DNA from 2 places in the Streptomyces sp. NPDC001443 genome. Region 2 is predicted to be linked to the other one. Evidence: riboswitches for the same ligand, from Rfam matches in the RefSeq annotation. Region 2 holds a riboswitch; the other holds the start of a gene.
The links. A riboswitch is a leader RNA that binds a small molecule or an ion and turns the genes downstream of it on or off. The one in region 2 is predicted to bind ZMP and ZTP.
Positions count from the first base shown of each region.

Region 1: it holds a riboswitch for ZMP and ZTP, as region 2 does, so the genes downstream of both, ACWC24_RS18855 (bifunctional 5,10-methylenetetrahydrofolate dehydrogenase/5,10-methenyltetrahydrofolate cyclohydrolase) here and ACWC24_RS31555 (glycine hydroxymethyltransferase) in region 2, are expected to answer to the same signal.

Region 1 is NZ_JBSFIA010000016.1:124,389-133,571, forward strand. Features, by position in the region: gene ACWC24_RS18845 (RNA-guided endonuclease InsQ/TnpB family protein) at 1-1,195, shown strand, start outside; gene ACWC24_RS18850 (hypothetical protein) at 1,247-2,497, opposite strand; gene ACWC24_RS18855 (bifunctional 5,10-methylenetetrahydrofolate dehydrogenase/5,10-methenyltetrahydrofolate cyclohydrolase) at 3,155-4,021, opposite strand; ZMP/ZTP riboswitch at 4,043-4,129, opposite strand; gene ACWC24_RS18860 (epoxide hydrolase family protein) at 4,725-5,765, opposite strand; gene ACWC24_RS18865 (TetR/AcrR family transcriptional regulator) at 5,803-6,363, shown strand; gene ACWC24_RS18870 (transposase) at 6,552-7,829, shown strand; partial or broken gene ACWC24_RS18875 (IS21-like element helper ATPase IstB) at 8,002-8,130, shown strand; gene ACWC24_RS18880 (DUF5958 family protein) at 8,194-8,526, opposite strand; partial or broken gene ACWC24_RS18885 (FAD-dependent oxidoreductase) at 8,993-9,183, shown strand, end outside.
Region 2 is NZ_JBSFIA010000037.1:96,571-105,753, forward strand. Features, by position in the region: gene trpS (tryptophan--tRNA ligase) at 1-652, opposite strand, end outside; gene ACWC24_RS31550 (hypothetical protein) at 911-1,561, shown strand; gene ACWC24_RS31555 (glycine hydroxymethyltransferase) at 1,591-3,045, opposite strand; ZMP/ZTP riboswitch at 3,089-3,177, opposite strand; gene rocD (ornithine--oxo-acid transaminase) at 3,300-4,487, shown strand; gene ACWC24_RS31565 (glutathionylspermidine synthase family protein) at 4,528-5,730, opposite strand; gene ACWC24_RS31570 (hypothetical protein) at 5,745-6,146, opposite strand; gene ACWC24_RS31575 (DMT family transporter) at 6,265-7,131, shown strand; gene pdxR (MocR-like pyridoxine biosynthesis transcription factor PdxR) at 7,115-8,530, opposite strand; gene ACWC24_RS31585 (carboxymuconolactone decarboxylase family protein) at 8,578-9,126, shown strand; gene ACWC24_RS31590 (isocitrate lyase/PEP mutase family protein) at 9,146-9,183, shown strand, end outside.

The DNA of each region.
Region 1 (9,183 bases), on a different contig from region 2:
TGCCAGTCAGCGCATGGCGTTGGCCAGGGCGTTCGGGTGCGCGCGGGTGGTCTACAACGACGCGCTCCGCGCTCGGGAGACCGCCCGCATCGAGGGGCTGCCGTTCCCGAAGACCGGGGACCTGTCGAAGCAGCTCATCACCGAGGCGAAGAACACCCCGCAACGGGCGTGGCTCGGCGAGGTCTCCGCCGTCGTCCTGCAGCAGTCCCTGCGCGACCTGGACACCGCCTACCGGAACTACTTTGACGGCCTGAAAGGCAAGCGCCTCCGCATGGGCGCACCCCAGTACAAATCGAAGCGGGACACCCGGCAGGCCGTCCGCTTCACCGCGAATGCCCGCTGGTCCATCACGCCGGGCGGGAAGCTGCGCCTGCCGAAGACCGGCGACCTGAAGGTCAAGTGGTCGAGGGCGCTGCCGTCGACACCGTCCACGGTGACGGTGGTCAAGGACAGTGCGGGCCGGTACTTCGCGAGCTTCGTCGTGGAGACGGACGCCTCCGAGGTGCTGCCGCACACGACGCCCGAGGTGGGCATCGACCTCGGGCTCGGACACTTCGCGGTCCTCTCCGACGGCCGGAAGATCGACAGCCCGCGCTTCCTGCGCCGGGCCGAGAAACGCCTGAAGAAGGCGCAGCGGGACCTGTCCCGCAAGCAGAAGGGCTCCAGCAACCGGGCCCAGTCCAGGGTGAAGGTTGCCCGCGCGCACGCGCGGGTCGCCGACGCGCGACGCGAGTTCCACCACCAGCTCTCGACGAGGGTCATCCGCGAGAACCAAGCGGTTGCCGTCGAGGACCTGGCGGTGAAGGGCCTCGCCCGCACGCGCCTGGCCAAGTCCGTCCACGACGCCGGATGGTCCGCGTTCGTGAGCATGCTGGAGTACAAGGCCGCCCGGTACGGGCGCACCTTCGTGAAGATCGGCCGGTTCGAGCCGACCTCACAGGTGTGCTCCGCATGCGGCGTCAAGGACGGACCCAAGCCGCTGAACGTCCGCGTATGGACGTGCTCGGCATGCGGGACCGTCCTCGACCGGGACGCCAACGCGGCGGTCAACGTCGCCAAGGCCGCCGGACTGGCGGTGACAGCCTGTGGAGCGCAGGTAAGACGGGCACCCGTGTCCGCACAGCGCGGCGAAGCAGGAACCCGCCCGAAGCCCTCGCCCGTCGGGTGGGAGCAGGCGGGAATCCTCGGTCTTTAGGCCGGGGAGGATGTCAAATGTCCGTCCGCCGTAGCTGTACGAGAACAGGGCCTACTTCTCGGGGAGGAAGGGCAGGGCCTTGCCGAGGGTGTCGAGGATCGAGGCCTTCGCGGAGGACTCACGGGGCAGGACAAGGCCGAGCACGGCCGTGATGACGAGGGTGACCCGCACCCCGTCCGCCACGGCGGGCGCCTGTGCGACCGCCGGGATCCACGGCAGCGCGACGGCCGCGGCGAGAAGGACGGCCGGAGACCACACCGCGGCCGCGACCCTGCGCAGCCGAGAGAGGACGGTCACCGCCGGAGCGGCGGCGGTCAGGGCCTCCCAGTCGTCGTCGATCAGAGCGAGCGCCCCGGACCAGAGGGACTGGGTGACACGGTCGAAGGAAGCTGGACCGCTGGCCCGGGCTATGGGGGTCCGGTGCCGCCGGATGACGGCGGCCAGTCGCAGCGCGTCGGCCCGCGCGGGCCCGCGCCCGCCGGGAAACGGCCGGGCGGACACGGCGGACTCCGCCTTGCGGGCGGCGTTCTGCAAGGCGCGCTCCACCACCGTCCGTGAGCGCCGTAGGAACCAGGTGCCGCGGTGGGCGTGCGTCACGGCGCAGGCGTCGACCAGGGCGAGGAGCAGGAGGTCATAGGGGCGCAGGACGGGGCGGAGCACCCAGTTGAGCAGGGCCGAGGCCACCGCCATGACGGACACCAAGAACAGGGCAATCACCAGCATGAGTAGCGCAATGTAGGCGAGTTCCGCAGCCGTTCTCACCAGAGCCTCGCGGGCGGTGGGCCACTGCCCACCGTGGACACCTCCCGAGACGGCGAAGAGGAGCAGCGAGGCGGTGACGATGCCGAGGGCGAGGGCGTGGACCAAGGCCAGCCGCCCGGCGCGCAGCGCGCCGGGCGGCCGTTCGTACAGCATTCCGGTGAGCACCAGCATGGCCGCCACCACGAGAACGAGGGCGCAGCCGGTCCAGAACAGCGCGGTGTGGGATATGGGGGCGTCGTGCGAGTCGATGACGTGGGTGAGCCAGGAGAAGGGAAAGGGCATCCAGACCGTCGCGGAGGGCGTCGCCCAGCGGATGAACCAGGGGAGCACGGCGGTCAGAAGGAGCGGCCCCAGCAGGGTGATCGGCTCCCATGTGGCGGTGACCGCATGATGGATGGCCCGGCGGGCTGCGGCCCGGGCCGCCTCCTTGCCTACGCGGGCCGTCTCCTCCCCGTTCAGCGCGGTGGCGCAGGAGTCCGCGACGCGTTCGCGGTACTGCGCGGCCTGCGCGCGGACGAGCTCGACGGACGGGCGACTCACAGCTGCTCCTCCCTGGGCGTATGGGCAGGAGAACCTCAGCGCCATGCCCGCCCGGGCCTTGGCCCGTCAGCCCCCTTCTCCGGGACAGACCACGCTAACGCGCTTTCTTGTATCGAGTGGGCTTTCGAGCAGCCTGGCCGATACCTGGATGCCTCCGTGTGCTGCTCGCCCGGGATCGACGATGCCCGTGACGGCCTGAAGTGGGCGATGCGGCGCCTTCCTCTGGGAGCCAAGCGGGACCTGGGCCGACTGATCACGCGCATCGAATGAGGAATTCGAGCGCCGCGCTTCGCCTGAACCCAACTACATCGAGTTGGCGACGTTCGGCTGGTGGTGGACCAGAATGCGTGAACGCTGACGTGGCTGGAGCTCGTGTACCTTCCCTCCCATCGAACACACCGCCACTCTCCGCGACGACTCGCCAAGATCTGTGCCGGAACCGGGAGCTGACACCACTTGTTGCTCAGAGCGGGGAACGCCCGGTTTCGCCGGAGCGCGATGTCTCTTTTCAGCCGTCGCCGACAGTCTCTGAGTTCTCCCCCGTACAAAACCACCCGGCGGTTCACCCGCAAAGGCCCCCGCGCCGGCTGGACCACAAAGGGTCGGGCCAGCAGGTTGGTGGTTTGTCGTCCACGCCGAACTCGACGGCGTCCTCACTCAGTGGCCGGCCGGCCCGAGCTGGATGGATGCCGCGTCGACCGTCTGAGCCAGCAGAACGGCGATGGTCATGGGCCCGACCCCACCGGGAACCGGCGTGATCAAGCGAGCACGAGTGCGGGCGGAGTCGAAGTCGACGTCGCCGACGTTGCCGGGGTTGTATCCGGCGTCGATCACGACGGCCCCCGGCTTGACGTCCTCGCCGCGAATGAGCCGAGGTCGTCCCACGGCTGCCACCACAACGTCCGCTTCCCGCACGGCCGCGGCCAGATCGGCCGTTCGGGAGTGGCAGTAGGTGACCGTGGCGTCCCGGGCGAGCAAGAGCATTCCGACGGGCTTGCCGAGAATCGCGCTTCGGCCCACGACAACGGCATGCTGACCTGCAAGATCGACGTGATACTCGTCCAGGAGCCGCATGATCCCGCCCGGGGTGCACGATGCGAAACCAGGCAGTCCGAAGCTCATCGCCCCGAAGGAGCTCATCGTGACCCCGTCGACGTCCTTCTCCGGCGCGATGGCCTCGAATGCCGCCCGCTCATCGATGTGAGGGCCTACGGGGTGCTGAAGCAAGATGCCGTGTACTGCGGCGTCCCTCGAGAGCGACTGAAGGGTCTCCACCAGCTCAGCGGTTGTAGTGGTGGCCGGCAGGCTGACAAGCCGGGACTCGATGCCTGCCTTCGCGCAACGGGCCCGCTTCATCCGGACGTACGTCACCGAAGCCGGGTCCTCACCCACCAGCACCGTGGCCAGGCACGGCGTCACACCGGCACGACGCGCAAGCTCTGCCGCCTTGCCTGACGTCTCCTCGACGATGCGTCGGGCGAGGCCGACACCGTCCATAAGCAGGGCTGTCTGTGTCTGGGACATGGTCGCCTCCAGGCGTCGCTGACCACTCGCCCAGGCGCACGGCATCGACCGATTCGTCAGACCGCTCCCCGGTGGTGCTCCACCTCAGCGCCAGTCACGGCCCACGCACCACTCTAGTGGATGGCGCTTGCGCTGATCACGAACGGGAAGTTCAAAAGCCCTGCTCAGTGATTGCGCAGCCGACTGCGTAGCTGCGGAAGGGTGTTGCGCCGTCGGGCTGCGCAACGGTCGAGGATCCTGCGCAGTCGAGATTGTGCTGGGGCCGCTGCGTAGTCCTGCCGGGCTTCCTGGTCTTTTCTTGCGCAGGTCCGTCTGGCGCACTGCGCGGGTGCCTGTCGCGGCCCGGCCTGCTTGCGTCTGCGCATCGGTGTCCGGGCCCTGGGGCCGGGCGGCAGGTGATCGCACAACGGCCGCCGCTGCGGCAAGCAGCGCCGGACGCTCGCCGGCTCCCGGCTGACGCATGGTCGGGATCACGGTCCGGGTTCTGTCGGTCGTTGCAACACCTCAGTTCAAGGGCTGCGCAAGGCCCCGACCACGAGCCCGACCACGATTGCGCACACCCCGACCACAAACCCGACCACGCACACCAGGCATTGCGCAGACTGGCTGGAGTGCCGTGACCACGAACGTTCACAATGGCGGCTGCCACGCCATGGGCCGTTTTGGGCGCACGGCGTTCGGTGGAGCATCCGCAAGCTCCGTTTCAGCCGCCCAGCTTGACCGCACGGTGTATGTCGGCGGCGTAGGCCTCGGGCTGTTCCCAGGCTGCGAAGTGGCCGCCGGCACGGTGTTCCACATAATCGCAAACGTTCAGGAACGCCTCGGCGTAGCTTCGCGGCTCCGGCTTGATGTCGCGCGGGAACACGGAGAGCACGGTCGGAGTGTCGATCCGGTCAGGGAGGGCGGCCGGTTCGGCATAAGTGGTGAAAGATGTTCCGATCGTGCCGGTGACCCAGTAGGCGGTGACCCAGGTGAGAAGTTCGTCCGGAGTGAAGGCCGACTCGTCGGACCAGGACTCCAGTTTCTCGATGATCCAGGCCGCGAGGCCGGCGGGTGAGTCGCCGAGGGCGACGGCGAGTGTGTTCGGCCGCGTCGACTGTTCCGCGATGTACCCGCCCTCGGTCCGGAACCACTGTGCCGAGCGGCGGAGGTAGGCCGCCGCGTCAGGCGCGAGCTTCGCCGGGTCCGCCGTGAGCGCACGCTGTGGGGCGATGTTCGTGAGGTGCAGGGCAGCCACCCGGTCCGGGTGTTCGGCCGCGAGGATTTCCGCGACGGTACCGCCCACATCGCCGCCGGACACGGTGTACCGCGAGTAACCGAGTTCATTCAGGGCGTCCGCGACGATCCCGGCGATCCGGTTGACCGACATGCCGGGAGTGGCGAGCGGGGTCGCGAACGGGAAGCCCGGCAGTGCGGGAACCACCACGTGCGTGTCCGCGAGCAGAGGCAGGACACGCTCGAACCGCAGTACCGAGTCCGGCCAGCCATGCAGCAGCACGACGACCGGAGCGCCGGGGTTCGCGGACCGCTGGTGGATCACACGCAGGTCGGTGTCGCCTGCCTGCACCGTCGCCCAGGGGAACTCGCCGATGCGGCGCTCGTGCACTCCCCAGTCGTATTCGTTCGCCCAGCGTTCGAGCAGTTCGTCGAGGCGGGTGCCGCCGATGCCGCGCGTCCCGTCGTCACTCCACGGGGTCGCAACACGCCGCGTTCGTCGGAGTCGTGTCCGCGTCTCGTCGTCCATGTGTATCAGCGTACACATGATGTGTATGCTTGTACACATGACCTTGCGCAATGCGGCTGCCACCAGACAGCGGATCCTGGAACACGCACAACGCCAGTTCGCCCAGCACGGGTACGCGGCGATCACGGTCAAAGGCGTAGCCGACGCGGCCGGGGTGTCGCCCAATCTCATCACGCGCTATTTCGGCGGCAAGGACGGCCTTTTCCTGGCGGCAACCCGGGTGGAGATTCCGGTCTCCACCTCCTTCGACGGCGACCGTTCCACGCTGGGTTCGCGCCTCGCGGCGAGCATCGTCCAGCGCTGGTTCGGCGCACCCGGAGAGGATCCACTGCTCGTGCTGCAACGCGCGTCCGGCGAACGCCCGGAGGCAGCGGAGGCGCTGGCCGCCTTCCTCGACACGCACTCACTGGAGCCGCTGCACCGCTACCTGCGCGACAGCGGCCTGGACGACGCGGACGCCCGCAGCCGAGCCGCAGCGATCGATGCCTTCGTGCTCGGCGTCTCGACCCGCCGCCGGGTCCTGCGTTCCGAACTCGGCGACCCCGCTGATCTCCAGGCCTGGCTGAGCGCCACCATCCAACGTCTTGCGGACGGTTGATGCACGACAGCAAGAAGTACTGAGACTCCGCTTCCGGTCAGCACTTGCCGTGCAGGTTGCTCCTTGGAAGTGGTGTACCGGTTCCCACTTGATCCGGGTGTTTGTCCCGGCGTCGGAGTGAGGGGCCGGATATGAGAACGGCCACCGGCTGATCTTCGAGGTGCCGAAGCTCGAAGGAGATCAGCGCGATGACCGCATCGGACAGTCCGCCCCTGCGCGCCCTCGCCGAGGACAACCTCGCCTCGGCGAGTCCCGATCTGCTGCGCGCGATGGTCAAGACGTTCGCCGACGCGCTCATGTCCGCGGAGGCCGACGCCCTCTGCAACGCCGAATACGGACAGGTCGGCGACGAACGCGTCAACGGCTACCGCCCACGCGAGTGGGACACCCGCGCGGGAACCGTCCAGCTCGCCGTCCGCCTTGCTTGGTCGAGCGGCCCGAGTCGGTGCGGGGTGCTGGGCGGAGAGCGGCTGGAAGCCGTGACCACGGGAGACGGTCGGCGATCGTGCTGCAGTCGTAACAAGCCCCGGGTTCCGCGCCGGCGGTTCCGCGACATAACCTCCTCACCACTCCGGTCCTGCACCCCGGTGCGGGGCCGCTCTTGTATCAATCCCCCTGCGACGGATAATCCCGTGGCCGCTTCGGTGGCTGCGGCGGCTTGCGGCTCCTGGGCGCCGATCGAGCACGTTGCTCCGCGACCGGCCGGACGCTTCCGTGCCGGACGCACCCCACCCCATCGGAGGGCAGCGGCCATGACCACGCTCGACACCACCACGACCGCCGAGCACGCCCCTTGGACAACCGGCACACACCTGAGCGAGGCAGTCAGCGCCAGCCTCTTCCCCCGGGAAGACATGCCGGTGCGGATCACGGACGTCGCGAGCGCAGGACATTGCGTGCCCGTGCTGGCAGTCGCAGGCGGCACCGCCTCGGGCAAGTCGACCCTTGCGGAAGCGTTCGTGCTCCACCGGCCCGGGGATGTGGCTCTCATCCACCTCGACGACTTCTACGTGCCCGCGCACGATCCACAGCGCGGGATGCGCACGCTGAGCGCCACGGGTGCCGAAACGCTGGACTGGAACCATCCCGGTTCCATCGACGAGGACGCAGCGGCTGCCGCGGTTGACGCAGCGGCTACCAGCGGCCGGTACCGCCTGGTTGTGGTCGAGGGTCTGTTCGCCCTCGCTCTTCCCAAAATCGCTGGTCAGGCCACCTGGGGGATCTACGTCGATGCACCCGATGACGTGCGCCTGGCCCGGAAGCTGTTGCGCAAGATCGAGATTCAGTGCCAGGACCCGGCGATCTCTCTGCGCAACTACCTGAACAGTGGCCGCGAACGTCACGCGGACTTCGTCGCCCCTTCCCGGGCCCGGGCGGATCTCGTACTCGACGGGATGATGCCGACGGCGGACCTGCTGACCGCGGTCGACAACCTGGTCGGCCCGCATGTTGCGGCCGCCCGCTGAACCACGGGACAGATGTGGGGCTCGGCAGCTTTTCCACGGTGCTGAGCCCGGGGCGTGCTGCATGGTCGGGTTCAGGCGCCGGCCCAGAGTCGTGGAAGCTGTTGGTACTGCCGGGTGCGGCCTGGCGACTCGGTTCGCTCATGAGGCGCCTGATCATGTCGTTGCTGTTCAGACCGACCCCCGGCTCTGCGCGGCCATCGTCGACCGGCTGACCTTCAAGGGCGCCGTCATCCAGACCGCTACCGAGTCCTACCTCCTCGCTCACCCCAAAGCCCAAGCCGAACGCGCCCAGGTGAGCTGACCGGGCGCCGCACGGGAGGGGCTTGCCCGATACCCAGCCTTGTCAGAGCCGGAATGCCCGATGCTACAGCTGCTCGGTTGCCGCCGGCAGGTGGTGCCATGCATGTCCGCAGGTGCCTTTGCAGTGCGTCTCGCGGCGGCGGGTGTCGGCCGTGGCGAATACGGAAACGAGGACGCGGAACGCTTTGACGTGTTCGGCGGAGGGCAGGTCCGCGAACCCGTAGCGGGGCGGGTCCATGCAGATCATCACCGAAGGGTTGGCCGAGGGCTTCACACCGGACCGCGCCACCCCCGCACGGCCGTCCGCAGCTGTAATGTGCGCCTGCATCGCGTAGCCGGCGACTTCCTGCAGAACCTTCTGCCGGCGTGTCGGGTCGAGGCCGGAGAACCAGTCCACGCCGGCGTCCAACGTGCGGAGCCCCTGGGCGATCTCGTTGACGACCCGCTCGGTCTCGCGCCGGAGGGTGCGGCCGTCGTCGCGATCCTCGGCGCCACCGACGCCGAAACGCTGACGCTGGAACGCGAATGGGTCGACGGCATCGACATCGGCAAGGCCGTCGCATACCTGTAGACAGTGGTGAGCCCCGCCTGCAGCTCATCCAACTCCCGCTCGACCAGCCGATTCCGCTCACTCTGCTCGAAGAAGCCGAAGCTCTCGGAGAAGAGCTGTGCCAGCGGGGGCATGACCTGGCCGCGAACCCATCACGGACGAACCGTAAGGCAGCTGGCGATCCAGCACCGGCAGAAAAGCCTGCACCTCGGCTTCACCGGCCCGCCCGAGAAAGTCGCCGTCGAACTGGCCGACCTCTTCCGGCGAGAGCGGCAGACGAATTCGTCCTGCCGCACCGCCACCTGCCCGAAGGATTGGAACTGCTCACGAGCGCCCCGGCGAGGAAATCAAGGCCTGCGTGGCCCTTACCCCTGGAGCGGCGCTCTCCGAGGAGGAACTGATCGCCTGGTGCAAGGAAGAGATGGCCGGCTGCAAGTGCCCCCGTCCGGTTGAGTTTCTCGATGCCCTGCCCATCAACGCCATACGCCATCGGCGAGATCCGCA
Region 2 (9,183 bases):
TCGGGTCGTCGAGAAGGTTGATGAGGCCCTTCGGCGTGGACGCCGACTTGCTCATCTTGATCGACGGGTCCTGGAGGTCGTAGATCTTCGCCGTCTCCCGGAGGATGTACGGCTTCGGGATGGTGAAGGTCTCGCCGAAGCGGCCGTTGAAGCGCTCGGCGAGGTCGCGGGTCAGCTCGATGTGCTGGCGCTGGTCCTCGCCGACCGGGACCTCGTGGGCCTGGTAGAGCAGGATGTCGGCGACCTGCAGGATCGGGTACGTGAACAGGCCGACGGACGCCCGGTCGGCGCCCTGCTTGGCGGACTTGTCCTTGAACTGGGTCATCCGGGAGGCCTCGCCGAAGCCGGTGAGGCAGTTCATGATCCAGGCGAGCTGGGCGTGCTCGGGGACGTGACTCTGCACGAAGAGGGTGCAGCGCTCCGGGTCGAGGCCCGCCGCGAGGAGTTGCGCGGTCGCCAGGCGGGTGTTCGCGCGCAGCTCCGCGGGGTCCTGCGGGACCGTGATCGCGTGCAGGTCGACGACCATGTAGAACGCGTCGTGGGACTCCTGGAGGGCCACCCACTGGCGGACGGCGCCGAGGTAGTTGCCGAGGTGGAACGAGCCTGCGGTGGGCTGGATTCCGGAGAGCACGCGAGGTCGGTCAGAGGCCATGCTCATCATTCTCTCAGGTCTCGCGGTGCGGTCCGGAACTGGTGGGGAACTGATGGAGGAACGGGCCCGCCACGGGAGTTGCGGAGCCCGTGCCGTCCGGAGGGCCTAGCCGGGCCCGAAGGGCAGGGAGGGGGAGGGATGGGATCCCGGGGGAGACGAGGGGAACGTGTGAGCGGGCGTCGCGGCGGGCGTGCCGACGGGTGCCGAAGCGGACGTCGGGGCGGGCGTACGGCGGCGCGGGGCGGGTCCGTCGCGCTGCTGCTGGCGGCCCTGTGCGAGGTGGCCCTGTGCGGCGCGGCCGCGGCCGCGGCACCCGCGCGGACGCCGGACCGTGACGTACCCGACCTGGCCCTGGTCGTCGTGAACCACACTGGACGGACGCGGACCCTGCGCTCCGGACAGCCCGGCTTCGACGGCCTGTGGCAGCTGCTGCAGCCGATGCGCACGCGGACCGAGCGGGTGGCGGACGACTGGGAGGCGGGCCGGTATCCGTCGGTGCGGATCACCGTGGTCTGGGGGCTCACCGGTGTCGGAGGCTGGCCGCAGACCCGCCGGGCGCCGGGCGCCGACGTCGCCATGGAGCGGGAGGACCAGGTGTTCGTGGCCGCGGACGGCACCCCCTGGGTGCGTTCGGATCTGTCACCGGACGTGGAGGACGACGACATCCGCTGGAACCGGCTCTCGCGGCCGGTCTACGAGCGGACGGACCGGACGGGGCTGCTCGGTGCGGCCGGGGACGGGCCGGGTGCGGGTCCGTCCGGCGCGGCCGGCTGGCCGGAGCGGGCCGGCTGGGCGGCGGCGGGCCTGGCCGCCGGGGTCGGCGGCACGCTGCTGGCGCGCCGCGCGGCGGCCGGGCGCGAGGCCGGACCGCCGCGGGAGGGACCCCGGCAGGAGCTGATCGATCTGTAGTCCGCGCCGCCGGGGTCCGGGCGTGCGGGTCAGGCGCCGAGGTCGATCTCGGGGTAGAGCGGGAAGCCCGCGACCAGGTCGGTGGCGCGGCGGGAGATCTCGTCCGCGATCTTGGGGTCGAGGACGTGCTGGGCCTTGGAGGGGGCGCCCTTGGCGGTGGTGCCGGCCTCGGTGGTGGTCAGGACGCGGTCGATGAGTCCGGCGACCTCGTCCATCTCGGCGGTGCCCAGACCGCGGGTGGTCAGGGCGGGGGTGCCGATGCGGATGCCGGAGGTGTACCAGGCGCCGTTGGGGTCGGCGGGGATGGCGTTGCGGTTGGTGACGATGCCCGACTCGAGCAGGGCGGCCTCGGCCTGGCGGCCGGTGAGGCCGTAGGAGGAGGCGACGTCGATCAGGTTGAGGTGGTTGTCGGTACCGCCGGTGACCAGGGTGGCGCCGCGCCGCGTCAGGCCCTCGGCCAGCGCGCGGGAGTTGTCCACGATCCGCTGGGCGTAGTCCTGGAAGGCGGGCTGCCGGGCCTCGGCCAGGGCGACCGCCTTGGCGGCCATGACGTGCGGGAGCGGGCCGCCGAGGACCATCGGGCAGCCGCGGTCGACCTGGTCCTTGAGGGAGTCGTCGCACAGGACCATGCCGCCGCGCGGGCCGCGCAGCGACTTGTGGGTGGTGGTGGTGACGATCTGGGCGTGCGGGACCGGGTCGAAGTCGCCGGTGAGGACCTTGCCCGCGACCAGGCCCGCGAAGTGGGCCATGTCGACCATGAGCGTGGCACCGACCTCGTCGGCGATCTCGCGCATGATCCGGAAGTTCACCAGCCGGGGGTACGCGGAGTAGCCCGCGACGATGATCAGCGGCTTGAACTCGCGGGCGGAGGCGCGCAGTGCCTCGTAGTCGATCAGGCCGGTGGCCGGGTCGGTGCCGTAGGAGCGCTGGTCGAACATCTTGCCGCTGATGTTGGGGCGGAAGCCGTGGGTGAGGTGGCCGCCCGCGTCCAGGGACATGCCGAGCATCCGCTGGTTGCCGAAGGCCTGGCGCAGTTCGGCCCAGTCTGCCTCGGAGAGGTCGTTGACCTGGCGGGCTTCGGCCTTCGCCAGGAAGGGGGCCTCGACCCGGTCGGCGAGCACGGCCCAGAAGGCGACGAGGTTGGCGTCGATGCCGGAGTGCGGCTGGACGTAGGCGTGGCGGGCGCCGAACAGCTCTCGGGCGTGCTCGGCGGCGAGGGACTCGACGGTGTCGACGTTGCGGCAGCCGGCATAGAAGCGGCGGCCGACGGTGCCCTCGGCGTACTTGTCGCTGAACCAGTTACCCATGGCCAGCAGGGTGGCCGGGGAGGCGTAGTTCTCGGAGGCGATCAGCTTGAGCATCTCGCGCTGATCGGCGACCTCCTGGCCGATGGCGTCGGCGACACGGGGCTCGACGGCGCGGATCACGTCGAGGGCGGCGCGGAAGGCGGTGGACTCGGTGGAGAGGGGCTGCTGCTCTGTCATCTCGGGCTCCGGGTGGCGTGGCATCGAATGCGGTCACGGTTCACGGCACGGCCCAGGCGCACGGCACTGGTCACTACCGGGCCGCTCCCCGATGGTTCGTCCCATCCCAGCGCGCCAGTCACGGCCCGCGGGAAAGCCTACCGGGCGTGTCGTGGCGCATGGTCCCGCGTCCATCATGCGAGCGACCATGGGAAGGGGGCCCGTCCCACGTCCTGGAGGGCACAGTGACCGACCCCGTGATTGCCACAGAGTCCATGGTCCTAGCGGCCGAGGAGCACAGCGCGCACAACTACCGCCCGCTGCCGGTGGTCGTCGCCACCGCCGACGGCGCGTGGATGACCGACATCGAGGGGCGCCGGTATCTGGATCTGCTGGCCGGATACTCCGCGCTCAACTTCGGGCACGGCAACCGGCGGCTGATCGAGGCGGCGAAGGCCCAGCTCGACCGGGTGACGCTGACGTCCCGGGCTTTCCACCACGACCGCTTCGCGGCGTTCTGCGCCGAGCTCGCCGAGCTGTGCGGGATGGAGATGGTGCTGCCGATGAACACGGGCGTGGAGGCGGTCGAGACGGCCGTGAAGACCGCCCGGAAGTGGGGGTACCGGGTCAAGGGCGTGCCGTCGGAGATGGCGAAGATCGTGGTCGCGGGCAACAACTTCCACGGCCGTACGACGACGGTCATCAGCTTCTCGACCGATCCGGAGGCACGGGCGGACTTCGGGCCGTACACGCCGGGCTTCGAGATCGTGCCGTACGGCGACCTCACGGCGCTGCGGTCGGCGCTGACCGAGAACACGGTGGCCGTGCTGCTGGAGCCGATCCAGGGCGAGGCGGGGGTGCTGGTGCCGCCGGCCGGATATCTGCCGGGGGTGCGGGAGCTGACCCGGGAGCGGAACGTGCTGTTCGTCGCCGACGAGATCCAGTCGGGCCTCGGCCGGACCGGACGTACGTTCGCGTGCGAGCACGAGGGTGTGGTGCCCGATGTGTACGTGCTGGGCAAGGCCCTGGGCGGCGGGATCGTGCCGGTGTCGGCGGTGGTGTCGAGCGCCGAGGTGCTGGGGGTGTTCCGGCCCGGGGAGCACGGGTCGACGTTCGGCGGGAACCCGCTGGCCTGCGCGGTGGCCCTGGAGGTGATCGCGATGCTGCGGTCGGGCGAGTACCAGGCCAGGGCCGCCGAGCTGGGCGAGCACCTGCACCGGGAGCTGGCCGCGCTGACCGCGGGCGGGCGGGCGACGGCGGTACGCGGGCGCGGGCTGTGGGCGGGCGTCGACATCGCCCCGGCGTACGGGACGGCCCGGGAGGTCTCCGAGAAGCTGATGGACCGCGGGGTCCTGGTGAAGGACACCCACGGCTCGACCGTCCGGATCGCACCCCCGCTGGTGATCGCGAAGGAGGACCTGGACTGGGGGCTGGACCAGCTGCGCGCGGTGCTGGACGGGTGAGCGGGCGACGGGCCGCCTGCTCGCCCGCCCGAGCGGGCCGCTAGAGGATCACGTGGGGCAGGAAGCGGGCGTACTCGTCCGTGATCGGGCCGGCGGATTCCCGGATCCCGAGACCGGCCGACTCGTCCCCGACCACCCAGGCTCCGAGGACGACGTGGTTGCCGTCGAAGACGGGCAGCTCCGCCAGCGCCTGATAGCAGCGGGGTTCGTCGCCGGGCGCCGGGGCGGAGGGGTCGGGAGCGGCGGAGCCGGGCTCGTGGATCGTCACCCCGGCGCCTTCGCGGCCGAGGAGGGGCTTCGCCACGTAGCCGGTCGTGGCCGCCAGGTCGCGGGGGCCGTCGAGGTAGGCGGGGAGCAGGTTGGGGTGCCCCGGGTACAGCTCCCAGAGGATCGCCAGCAGCGCCTTGTTGCTGAGGAGCATCTTCCAGGCCGGCTCGATCCAGAGGGTGGACCCGGTGCCGCCGCCGTTGTCCAGGGTGTCGAGGACATGGCCGGCGAAGGCGTCGGTGGTGAGCCATTCCCACGGGTAGAGCTTGAAGATGCTGCGGATGAAACCGAGCTGCTGGTCCACGAAGCGGCCGGAGAGGGTGTCCCAGCCGATCTCCTCCATGGAGATCCACTCGGTGGCGAGGCCGGCCTGTTCGGCGGTCTCCTTCAGGTACGCGACCGTCATCAGGTCCTCGCCCAGTTCGTCGGCGGAGGAGTGCGCGAAGTGCAGGGGACTGCCCGGCGGAAGCAGCCCGGCCTGCTTGCGCCAGCTGTCGACCAGCCGTTCGTGCAGGGAGTTCCACTGGTCGGCGCCGGGAAAACGTTCCTCCATCCAGAACCACTGGGGTGAGGCGGCCTCGACCAGGGAGGTGGGCGTGTCGGCGTTGTACTCCAGCAGCTTGGCCGGGCCGGTGCCGTCGTACCGGAGGTCGAAGCGGCCGTACAGGGAGGGCAGTTCGGCGCGCCGGTGCCAGGCCTCGGTCACCGCCGCGGCGACGCGCGGGTCGGTGATGCCGAGGTCGGCGAGACGGTCCCGCGCCACGATGTGCCCGGCCGCGGCGAGGCACATGCGGTGCAGTTCCTCGACCGTCTCCTCCAGCGTCTCGACCTCGTCCAGGGTGAAGACGTAGTAGGCGCTCTCGTCCCAGTAGGGGCGCAGCGAGCCGTCGGGATGGCGGGTGAGGGGGTAGACGAGTCCCTGGCCCTCGACGGTCTGCTGCCAGCCGGGGCGGGGGGTGGTCGTACGGCGTTCCACGGTCCGGATACCCGTCAGCCGCCGGAGCTGCCGTGGCCGCCGCTGCCGAAGCCGCCGCGGTGGACCCCGCTCTTGTGGCTGCCGTCGTCGTCCGAGGAACCGCGCGAACCCGAACTCGAACCGGAGCCGGAGCTCTTGCCCGGCTTGGTGAAGGAGCCCCCGGTGACCCAGGACTTCTTCTCGTTGCCGCCGTAGTACCAGGCGCCGTTCACGGAGGTCTTGGACGTCTTGGAAGGCGTGGTGGACTTGCAGTTCTTGTCGGAGACGACCTTGTAGCCCTTGCCGAGCTGGTAGCTGTTCCGGTCGACACAGCGCTGGTCCGGGGCGGAGGAGCAGGCGGTCAGGGCGGTGGCGAGCAGGCCCATGCCGCCGAGGACCACCGCGCCGGAGCGTAGCTGTCTGCGTGTGTCTGCCATGTTCGTGTCCCCCGTCGGTCCGTGATGTCCGGCGGTCATCCTAGAGACAGGCGCGCCGGACCCGGCAGGGGGTCCGGCGGTCTCCCGCCCCCTTGGAGTCGCTTTCGTGCTGTTCGGGATGGTGTGCGCACTGGGTGCCGCGGTGTGTTTCGGTACGGCGACGGTTCTCCAGGCGATGGCCGCGCGGGAGGCGGGCGCGGCCGGGGGCGGTGGGGATGCCGCGCTGTTGCTGCGGGCGCTGCGGCAGTGGCGGTATCTGGCCGGACTCGCGCTGGACGGGCTGGGGTTCCTGCTCCAGATCGCGGCGCTGCGTTCGCTGCCGATCTACGCGGTGAGCGCCGCGCTGGCCGCGAGCCTCGCGGTGACGGCGGTGGTGGCGGCGCGGCTGCTGAGGGTGCGGCTGAGCGGGGTGGAGTGGGCCGCGGTCGCGGTGGTGTGTCTGGGGCTGGCGATGCTGGGCCTGGCGTCCGGGACGGAAGGGGCCGAGAGCGGGCCGGGAGCGCTGCGGTACGCGATGGTGGCCACGGCCCTGGCGGTGCTGCTGCTGGGCCTGCTCGGCGGACGGCTGCACGGGCGGACCCGGGCCCTGGTGCTGGGACTGGGCGCGGGCTTCGGCTTCGGGGTGGTCGAGGTGTCGGTCCGGCTGGTCGACTCGTTGCGGCCGGCCGACCTGCTGTCCGACCCGGCGGTCTACGCGCTGCTGCTCGGCGGGGGTGCCGCGTTCCTGCTGCTGACCTCGGCGCTGCAACGCGGTTCGGTGACGACGGCGACGGCCGGCATGGTGATCGGCGAGACGATCGGTCCGGCGGCGGTGGGCGTGATCTGGCTCGGCGACCGCACCCGGGAGGGGCTGACCTGGCTGGCGGCGCTGGGCTTCGCGGTGGCGGTTGCGGGCGCGCTGGCGCTGGCGCGGTTCGGGGAGGCACCGCAGGAGACGCCGGCGACGCGGGAGACGCCGGTGTCGCCCCCTACGGCAACACCCTGAGCAGTGCCTCCAGCGTGCCGGTCCACGCGTGGTCCGGCGGTGTGCCGTAGCCGACGACCAGGGCGTCCAGCGGCTCCACGGTGGCCAGTTCATGGCGGAAGCGGGACAGGCCCTGGACGGCCAGCCCCTGCCGGGCGGCCGCCCGGACCACCGACTGCTCGGTTCCCGGCGGCAGCCGTACGACGGCGTGCAGACCGGCGGCGATACCGGTGACGCGGATGCCCGGCGCGCGGTCGGCGATCGCCGCGACCAGTTCGTCACGGCGGCGGCGGTACCGCTGGCGGACGGCGCGCACATGACGGTCGTAGGCGCCGGAGGTGATGAACTCGGCGAAGGTCAGCTGGTCCAGCACGCCGGTGGTGGAGGCCTCCCCCATCACCTCCTCGGGGGCCAGGGACGGCGGCAGCACCAGCCAGCCCAGGCGCAGACCGGGGGCGAGGGACTTGCTGGCCGTGCCGAGGTAGACCACGTGCTCGGGGTCCAGGTCCTGGAGGGCGCCGACGGGCTGACGGTCGTAGCGGAACTCGCCGTCGTAGTCGTCCTCCAGGATCAGACCGCCGGTGCGACGGGCCCAGTCGACCACGGCGGCCCGGTGTTCGGGGCGCAGCGCGACGCCCATCGGGAACTGGTGGGCGGGGGTCAGCAGCATCGCCCGTACGCCGGTCAGGTCCCCCGGGCGGGTGCCGCGCTCGTCGAAGGGCAGCGGGACGGTACGCAGGCCGGTGCGCTCGACGAGATCGCGGTGCACGTCGAGGCTGTACGACTCCACGGCCAGGGTGCGCAGCCCGCGGGCGTGCAGCAACTCGCCGAGCAGCCGCAGGCCGTGGACGAACCCGGAACAGACGAGGACGCGGTCGGGGTCCGCGCGCACGCCCCGGGCCCGGGAGAGGTAACCCGCGAGCGCGGTGCGCAGTTCGACGCGGCCGCGCGGGTCGCCGTAGCCGAGGGCGTCGTTCGGGGCGGCGGCCAGGGCACGGCGGGCGGCCCTGAGCCACTCGGCGCGCGGGAAGGTCGCGACGTCCGGGTTGCCCGGGAGAAGGCTGTAGGCGGGCCGGCCGGGTGGGCGCGGCTGGAGGGCCGGGCGGCCGGACGGCCGGGGCAGCGCGCTCCCCCACTGTCCGGAAGCCGTGGGAGGTACCCCCATGGCGACCCGGGTGCCGGAGCCCTGCCGGGCGGTCAGCCAGCCCTCGGCCACCAGGTCGGCGTAGGCGTCGGCGACCGTGTTGCGGGCGATGCCCAGGTCTGCGGCGAGGGACCGGGAGGACGGCAGCCGGGTGCCCGCGGTCAGCCGTCCGCTGCGGACCGCCTCGCGCAGGGCGTCGGTCAGCCCTCGGCGCAGGCCCGGTCCGGACGGTTCCAGATGCAGGTCGATGCCCAGATTGGCCCAGGATTCAGCCATGGAAATGGACCATACCCGTGGGCTGCCTCGCCCCTAGGGTCGACAGCATGAGTACGAACGACAACCACGACAGCCACGACTCCGACACGACCGGTACGACCGGCACGACGTCGGCCACCGAGTACGCCCCCGAGCACACCCCGCGGCTCGCCTGGGCCCAGCATTCGCCCGCGGTCTACAAGGCGATGGTCCAGCTGGACCGGGCCGCGCGGGCCGGGCTCGACCCGCGGCTGGCCGAGCTGGTGAAGATCCGCGCCTCGCAGCTCAACCACTGCGCGTTCTGCCTCGACATGCACACCAAGGACGCGCTCGCGGCGGGCGAGAGCGTGGAACGGATCATCCAGGTCGCCGCCTGGGAGGAGTCCCGGCACTTCTACACGGAGAAGGAACTCGCGGCGCTGGAGCTGACCGAGGCCGTCACGGTCCTCACCGACGGGTTCGTACCGGACGATGTGTACGAGCGGGCCGCCAAGCAGTTCGACGAGGCCGAGCTGGCCCAGCTCATCGCCGCGATCACGGTGATCAACGCGTGGAACCGGTTCGCGGTGTCCACCCGGATGGTGCCGGGGCACTACCGGCCCGGACAGCACGGCTGACGGGGAGAGGGCGGCGACCGTGAACAAGGCCGAGGCCTTCCGCGCCCTGCACCTGCG